DNA from 2 places in the Nonomuraea sp. NPDC001684 genome. Region 1 is predicted to be linked to the other one. Evidence: riboswitches for the same ligand, from Rfam matches in the RefSeq annotation. Region 1 holds a riboswitch; the other holds the start of a gene.
What was found. Region 1 has a riboswitch for cyclic di-AMP ahead of ACWCSD_RS25225 (CHAP domain-containing protein). Riboswitches for the same ligand answer to the same signal wherever they lie in the genome.
Positions count from the first base shown of each region.

Region 1 (3,979 bases):
CTTCCCTCCGCGGCCCCCGGGCGGAGCCGGCCTCGCCGAAGCGTCGAACGGGCGCCGGCCGGATCGACACGCGGGCGCGGACCGTCCGCTTCCAGGGCACCGTACCGGTCGTGCGGCCGGGTGGCCGATGTGCCATCCTCGCCCCATGCCCCAACCCGCACCAGACGCCTCCGTGCCCAACCGGGCCCTGTGGGACGAGCGCGCCCGCGTCCACGGCTCCACCTCGGCCGACCGGTTCTACGACGTCGACGCCTTCCTCGCCGGCCGGCAGACCCTCTACCCGCTCGAACGCCGCCTGGCCGGCGACGTCGCCGGCCGGGACCTGCTCCACCTGCAGTGCCACTTCGGCCTGGACACGCTGAGCTGGGCGCGTCTCGGAGCGCGGGTGACCGGCGTCGACTTCTCCCCGGTGGCGGTCGCCCGCGCCCGCGACCTGGCGGCCAGGGCCGGGCTGGCGGCCACGTTCGTGGAGGCCGACACGCAGCGGCTGCCGGCGGAGCTGGCCGGCGGCTTCGACGTGGCGGTGGCCACGTACGGCGTGTTGTGCTGGATCGGCGACCTGGACGCCTGGATGCGCGGCGCGGCCATGGCGCTGCGGCCGGGCGGGCGGCTGGTGCTGGTCGACCTGCATCCGGCCTACCAGACGGTGGCCTCGCTCGACCCGCTGGTGGCCGACTGGCCCTACGGCGGCGGCCAGGCCCACCGGGAGACGGTGACCGGCACGTACGCCGACGCCGCGGTGGTGACCGAAACGCACGAGGCGGTGGAGTACCCGTACTCGGTGGGCGAGATCGTCACGGCGGCGGCGCGGGCCGGGTTCACGGTGGCCGAGCTGGGCGAGCACGTCGAGACCGACCTCGACCCGCGCGGCCTGCTGCCCGAGGGCGCGGACGGCCGGTACCGGTTCCCGTTCGGGGACTCGCACCTGCCGATCCTCTACTCGCTGGCGGCGGTCCGGCCCTGAGACGCGGCGAGCGCGCGTCCCTCGTGCGGGGCGCGCGCTCGGAGCGGGCGGAGGTCAGCTCGCGTACTGCGGGTATCCGTAGCCGACGACCTGCGACTTCGGACGGACGCGCTCCTCGACCTTGCCGTTGCCGGTGTTGCCCTCGATCGTGGAGATCGTGCCGTCGCCGTTGTCCTTGACGACGAAGCCGACGTGCTGGATGGCGTCCAGGCTCTTGCTGCCGCCCCAGGAGAAGAAGACCACCGCGCCGGGCCTGGCCTCGGCTCCCCAGCGGTCGTTGGCGGCGAACCACTTGGCGTGGGCCACGGTCCAGGCGTCCCAGCCGACCTGCGGGCGGGCGCCGGTCTGCTCGCCGACCCAGGAGACGAAGATCGAGCACCAGGGGGCGTTCAGGTACATGGCGCGGGTGCCGCCGTCGCGGGCGATGGTCTCGGCGGCGCGCTTGGAGTCGGCGTACCACTTCTGGAACTTGGTGCCGCCGCCGTAGGCGTTCTCGGAGGTGCCGACCTGGGCCTTGGCCAACGCCAGGACCTGCTGGGCGGTGACGTTGACCTGGGTCTCCTCCGCCTTGCGGGTCTGGGCGGCGGCCTGCGGCGCGACGGCCGAGTGCCCGGCCGCGGCGGCCGGGCCGGCGCTGTCGGCGGCGGCGGCGGTGGCGTGGGCGCCGATGGCGGAGGCGAGGATGGCCGCGCCGAGCGCGGCGTGGACGTAGGTGATCTTCGGGGCACGGATGGGACGGTGCGTGGCCATCGAGGGCATTGACTCCTTGCTTCCATGCCGCTTACCGGGTTAGCTGACGGGTTCGGACGTGGAAGCTGCCCTACGGCACCAAAGTGCCGATTCACCCCAAAGGACGTGGGTCCCCGGTTCCGCCCGGAGGCGGATTCAGCGGTCACAGGACGATCCTGTGAAATGTCTTGCGATGGTTGGACAAAGCCGGACAAACCGGACGTCTGCCGCGAGATGCCCCACAAGGTAATACATCGGGCAAGAGCTAGGCAAGTGGCTAAAGGTCCAGCTAGGAGAGTTGGGCCCGTGCTTCGGCCAGAAGCCCCATCATGGCAAGGGATTCGTCAAGCGGCATGATCGCGCTCTCCGTGCGGCCCTCGCTCGTGGCCGCGCGCACCTCGCGCAGCTCGCCCGCGTAACCGTTGTCGGCCGGGTCGAGCACCAGCTCCTCCGTCTCCATCGACGGCCCCGACAGCAACACCCGCCGCGGCGCCCAGAACGGCGCCAGGATGTCGGCCCGCATCGACGTGCCCACCACGCTCGCGTCGTTGGCGTGATGTGCCAGCAGCGACACGTCCACCAGGGCCCGCCGCCCGTCGGGGTACAGCAGCAGCCCGCCGGCCTCGGCGTCGACGCCGCTGGGCGCCAGCGAGCCGGCCATGCGCAGCTCCGCGGGCATGCCGAGCAGCAGCTGGGCCAGCCCGAACGGGTAGATCCCCAGGTCGAGCAGGGCCCCGCCGCCCAGCTCCGGCGCCCACAGCCGATGGGCGGGGTCGTAGGGCAGCGCGAAGCCGAACGAGGCCCGCACCGACCGGATCTCGCCGAAGCGCGGATCGGCCGCCACCCGCTGGATGAGCGGGTTGAAGCGCATCCACATGGCCTCCATGAGGAAGACCCCGGCCGCGCGGGCCAGCGCCACCATGCGCTCGGCGTCGGCCACGTCGGCCGCCAGCGGCTTCTCGCACAGCACCGACTTGCCCGCCGCGATGGCCGCCTCGGCCACCTCCAGGTGCTGGGCGTGCGGCGTGGCGACGTAGATCGCGTCTACGGCCGGATCGGCGCACAGGGCCTCGTAGGAGCCGTAGGCCGACTCCGCGCCCAGCTCGTCGGCCAGCGCCCGCGCCCTGAGCGGGCTCCGCGAGCCGACGGCGGCCACCCGCATGCCGGGCTCGGCCACGATGGCCGCCCCCACGGTACGCGCGATGCCGCCGGTCGCCGCTATTCCCCAGGTGAAATCTCGCACGACCGAGATCGTAGAGCGCTCAGGTCAGGTTGAACGAGTCGGGGTCGGGCCCGATCCGCCGCCCCGCGTTCATCGCGCCGATGGCCGCCATGTCCTCGGCGTCGAGGATGAAGTCGAACACGTCGATGTTCTCCTCGATCCGCGACGGCGTGACCGACTTGGGGATCACCACGTTGCCGAGCTGCAGGTGCCAGCGGAGCACGATCTGGGCGGGCGTCTTGCCGTACTTCTCCGACAGCACGCGCAGCGCCGGGTCGGCCAGCAGCCCCTTGCCCTGCCCGAGCGGGCTCCACGCCTCGGTCAGGATGCCGTTGGCCTCGTGGAAGGCCCGCATCTCGCGCTGCTGGAAGTACGGGTGGAGCTCGATCTGGTTGATCGACGGCGTGATGTCGGTCTCCTCCATCAGCCGGGTCAGGGTGGCGATCGTGAAGTTGGAGACCCCGATGGCCTTGGCCCGGCCGTCCCGGTAGATCTTCTCCAGTCCCCGCCAGGCCTGCACGTACCTGTCCTGCTCCGGGACCGGCCAGTGGATCAGGAAAAGATCTACGTAGTCGAGGCCCAGGCGGGCCAGGCTCTCGTCGAAGGCCTGCTCGGCGCGCCCGTGGTCGCCGTTCCACAGCTTGGTGGTGACGAACACCTTCTCCCGTGGCACCCCGGCGGCGCGCACGGCCCGGCCGACGCCCTCCTCGTTCTCGTAGGCGGCGGCGGTGTCGACGTGCCGGTATCCGGCGCGCAGCGCGGCCGTCACCGCGTGCTCGGCGTCGTCGGCAGAGACCTGCCAGACGCCGAAGCCGAGCTGTGGTATCTGCACACCGTCGGTGTTGAGCATCAGCGAGTTCATACCCTCCATTGTTCACGTGTCGTTTCTTGCGGCTTAAGCAGGCCGGGCTACCTTGAGGCGGGTCGTGCAAGGCCATCCACCGGCTGGGGGAAACAGAGTGGTCAGACAGGCGTCGGCCTGGGTGGAGTCTCCGCTCCAGATGCTGTGCGCCGTCGAGGCCCACCATGCCGGGCTGCTCGGCCCGGACACCGTGGTCGTGCCG
Region 1 covers NZ_JBSFGJ010000152.1:245-4,223, forward strand. Annotated here, with positions in the region: gene ACWCSD_RS25220 (class I SAM-dependent methyltransferase) at 146-964, shown strand; gene ACWCSD_RS25225 (CHAP domain-containing protein) at 1,019-1,714, opposite strand; cyclic di-AMP (ydaO/yuaA leader) riboswitch at 1,728-1,865, opposite strand; gene ACWCSD_RS25230 (Gfo/Idh/MocA family protein) at 1,983-2,936, opposite strand; gene ACWCSD_RS25235 (aldo/keto reductase) at 2,956-3,777, opposite strand; gene ACWCSD_RS25240 (hypothetical protein) at 3,875-3,979, shown strand, end outside.

Region 2 (3,979 bases), on a different contig from region 1:
GTCCACCTCGGCGTCGGCCAGGTGGCCCGCGTCGCTGCCGACAGCGGCGATCAGGCCGTCCTCGATCACCACGTCGGCCGTCGCGATGGTCTGCTCGCCGTCGAACACCCTGACGTCGCGGATCAATGTGCGCATCGAAGCTCTCCCTTGTGAGTCGTGACGCCACCACAGAGGGGCAACCGGCCGGGAACTGTGACATGAGTGGCATAGATCACGCTTGATGTCTTCATGTCACAATCGCCACGCGTCGGGACTCTTCGGTTGCGACAGACGAGGAGGCACGCCATGACACCGACCCCGCGGCACCCCGCCGACCCCGCGGCACCCCGCCGACCCCGCGGCACCCCGCCGACGCCGCCACCGAGCAGTTCCTCGGCTACCGGGAACTGCTGTTCTCCGTGGTCTACAACATGCTCGGCAGCGTCGCCGACACCGAGGACGTGCTGCAGGAGGCATGGCTGGCCTGGTCCGCCCGGCACCGCAGGCCGGACGCCGGAGCGGTGGAGAACGTCCGGGCCTACCTGGTGCGGATCGCGGTGAACCAGGCGCTCGCCCGGCGGGCGGACCTGAGCCGCCGCCAGGAGACCTACGTCGGCCCCTGGCTGCCGGAACCGCTGGTCACGGCCCCGGACGCCGAGGTGACCGAGCGGTTCGCCGCGGCCGCCCTCGGCGGCGACCTGCGGGCCCTGCTGGAGGTGCTGGCGCCGGAGGTGACCTTGTGGACCGACGGCGGCGGCAAGGGACCGGCCACCAGCCTGCACCCGGTCCACGGCCGGGACCAGGTGGCGGCGCTGTTCATGTCCGTCGCCGCGACGCTGACCCCGGGCGCGGTGGACCTGCGCTACCGGCGGGTGGCCGGCGACCCGTGCGCGCTCGTCTTCTCCGGTGACGGGCCGCTGGCCGTGGTCGTCGTCGATCTCACGCCCGAGGGCGACCGAATCGCCGCCGTCTACTCCGTCACCAACCCCGACAAGCTCACCGGCATCCGCTGAGCCGCCGGTCCGTGGCTAGTTCATCGAGATGTGCACGTGGTCGTAGTGGTTCTCGGTGATGCTGCCGCGGTCGGACATCGAGCGCCAGCCCGAGCCCTGGTTGATGCGCTGCTTCCAGATCACGTACTTGACGCCCAGCTTGGCCTTGTTCTTCAGCGCCCAGTCGGCCAGCCGGTCGCCGAGGGCGTTGTTGACGGCGCTCGGCATGGTGCCGCCCGTGCTCATCATGAAGTCGCAGGCCCGGCCGAGCGGGTGCTCGCCGCTGGAGCCGGACCGGAAGCAGCCCACCTCGTACGGCAGCGAGAAGTTCTTCTGCACCTGCGCGCGCATCAGCCGGGTGCGCGGCGTGATGTTGTCCGAGCCGCCCGGCAGCTCGGGCGCCCAGCTCCCGTCGGACTTCTTGCCCGGCCCGAACGGCACCAGGTCCTGGAGCTTCTTCTTGATGTCGTCGATGACGTCCTGGGCGTCGTCGCGCTGCTCGGCCACCTCCGCCGTGCCCGCCTTCAGCTCCGTCGCGAGCGCGGCGGCGGCCGTGGCGGCCTTCTTCTGGTCGTCGCGGGCCTTGGCCACGCTGTCCACGACCGCCTGCTGCTCGGCGGTGAGCTGTTCGAGCACGGCCGCGCCGCCGCCGTCCGGGGTCATCATGAACGCCGGCAGGGAGGTGTCGCCGTTCTGGTAGCGCAGCCGGGCGATCTCGGCGACCCGCTGCTCGGCCGTGGCCAGCGCCTGCTCGGCGGCGGTGAGCCGCTGCTGGGCCGCGGTGGCGGCCTGCTGGGCCTTGGCCAGCTCGACCCGCTTGAGGTTGTACGTCTCGATGAGCTTGTCGACCTTGCGGTTGAGCTCCTTGAGCTGGGCCCGCAGCTGCGCCTCGGACGGCTTGGGCGCGGCCGCCACGGCGGCTGCCCCGGAGACCGAGGCGGCGGCCGGATGCACGAGCAGGGCGGTGGCGGTGATGAGACCGACGGCAAGACTCGCGGGGGACGAAGCCGCCACGTGGTTGTTCCTCTCCCTCTGCCGGCCGGGTTAGCTGACGGGTTCGGGCACGGGAGCAGTCCCTACCACTGGCGCGGATTCACCCCGGATGCGATGGGTCCCCGGCTCCCGGGCAACACGCCCGGGATTAGGCGTACAACGACCGTTATGGCCGATGTCTAACGGGATATTAGTGGTAGATCACGAGTCATGCGACTTTAATGAGAAACCAATTAGTGATCAATTCGTGATCGCAACATGCGTGCCGCCTCCTCCGGCAGCACGTCGTTGACGAAGGCCCCCATGGCCGACTCCGAGCCCGCCAGGTACTTCAGCTTCCCGGGCGCCCGCCTGATGCTGAACAGCTCCAGGTGCAGGTAGGCCAGCTCGCGGCCGTACCGCACCGGCGCCTGGTGCCAGGCCGAGATGTACGGCATCGCGACCCCGAACAGCGCGTCGAGCGCCCGCAGCACCGAGGTGTACAGCGGCGCGAACGTGGCCCGCTCCTCCTCCGACAGCGCCGCCAGGTCGGGCACCTGCCGGTGCGGATACACGTGCACCTCGAACGGCCAGCGCGCGGCGGCCGGCACGAACGCCGTCCAGAGCTCGTTGGCGGCCACCACCCGCGTGCCGGCGGCCTGCTCGGCGGCCAGCACGTCGGCGAACAGGTTGCCGCCCGTGTGCCGCGAGGCGGCCCCCAGCTGGAGCTTGGTGCGCGGGGTCACGTAGGGATAGGCGTAGATCTGCCCGTGCGGGTGGGGGAGCGTGATGCCGATCTCCTCGCCCCGGTTCTCGAAGCAGAACACCTGCTCGACGCCCTCGATGCCGGACAGCTCGGCGGTGCGGTCGGCCCACGCCTCCATGACCAGCCTGACCTGGGCGTTGGAGAGCCTGGAGAAGGAGGAGGAGTGGTCGGAGGTGAAGCACACCACCTCACAACGCCCGACACCCGGCCGCACCTCACTCAGGCCGCCGACATCCCCGTAAGTCCCAAAATTCCCGGAGAAAGAGGGGAAGCGGTTCTCGAACACCACCACGTCATAGTCATGGGCCGGGATCTCCGACGCCCGCGTGGCGGACGACGGGCACAACGGGCACTCGTCGGCCGGCGGCAGGAACGTCCGCGTCTGCCGGTGGCCGGCGATCGCGATCCACTCCTCGGTCAGCGGGTCGTAGCGCAGCTCGGAGGCCACCGGCCGCGGATCGAGCGGCCGCCGGTCGATCGCGCTCCGGTCGGCGTCGTCGCGCCGGTCGAAGTAGATCAGCTCTCGGCCGTCTGCCAGGTGGGTGATGGTGCGCTTCAAGGCGTGCCCTCCGCGATGATCAGTTCTCCGGCCCGTTCGGCCAGCTCGGTGCGTGCTTCCTCGGGCAGCCCCGCGTCGCTGATGACCACGTCGGCCTCGGTCAGCTCGGCGATCGTGCTGATGCCGACCGTGTTCCACTTGGTGTGGTCGGCGGGGACCACCAGGCGGTGCGCCGCGGCCACCAGCTCCCTGTCGGTCTCGGACTCCAGCAGGTTGGGCGTGGTGAACCCGGCGCGCAGGCTCATGCCGTGCACCCCGAGGAAGAGCGTGTCCACGTGCAGGCGGCGGATGGCCGCCACCGCCACGGGGCCGACGAGCGCGTCGGAGGGCGTGCGCACGCCGCCGGTCAGCACGACCGTGCGGTCGGCGCGCGGGTTGCGGTGGAAGACCTCGGCGACGGGGATCGAGTTGGTGATCACGGTCAGCTCGGGCACCGCGACGAGGTGGTGGGCCAGTGCCCACGTGGTGGTGCCGGCGGAGAGGGCCACGGCGGTTCCCGGCCGTACGAGGGTGGCCGCGTGCCGCGCGATGGCCTCCTTCTCCTGCTGCTGGCGGGCGGACTTGGCGGTGAAGCCGGGCTCCTCGGTCGAGCCGGGGCCGAGGGCCGTCGCGCCGCCGTGGACCTTCTCCAGCAGCCCGCGCTCGGCCAGCACCTCAAGGTCGCGGCGTATCGTCATGTCGGAGACGCCGAGCTCGCGCACGAGGTCGGCC
Region 2 covers NZ_JBSFGJ010000116.1:7,434-11,412, reverse strand. Annotated here, with positions in the region: gene ACWCSD_RS21770 (amidohydrolase family protein) at 1-135, opposite strand, end outside; gene ACWCSD_RS21765 (sigma factor) at 387-992, shown strand; gene ACWCSD_RS21760 (coiled-coil domain-containing protein) at 1,008-1,985, opposite strand; cyclic di-AMP (ydaO/yuaA leader) riboswitch at 1,991-2,129, opposite strand; gene galT (galactose-1-phosphate uridylyltransferase) at 2,198-3,268, opposite strand; gene ACWCSD_RS21750 (DeoR/GlpR family DNA-binding transcription regulator) at 3,265-3,979, opposite strand, start outside.
Region 2: linked by a shared signal. The riboswitch ahead of ACWCSD_RS21760 (coiled-coil domain-containing protein) and the one ahead of ACWCSD_RS25225 (CHAP domain-containing protein) in region 1 are both predicted to bind cyclic di-AMP.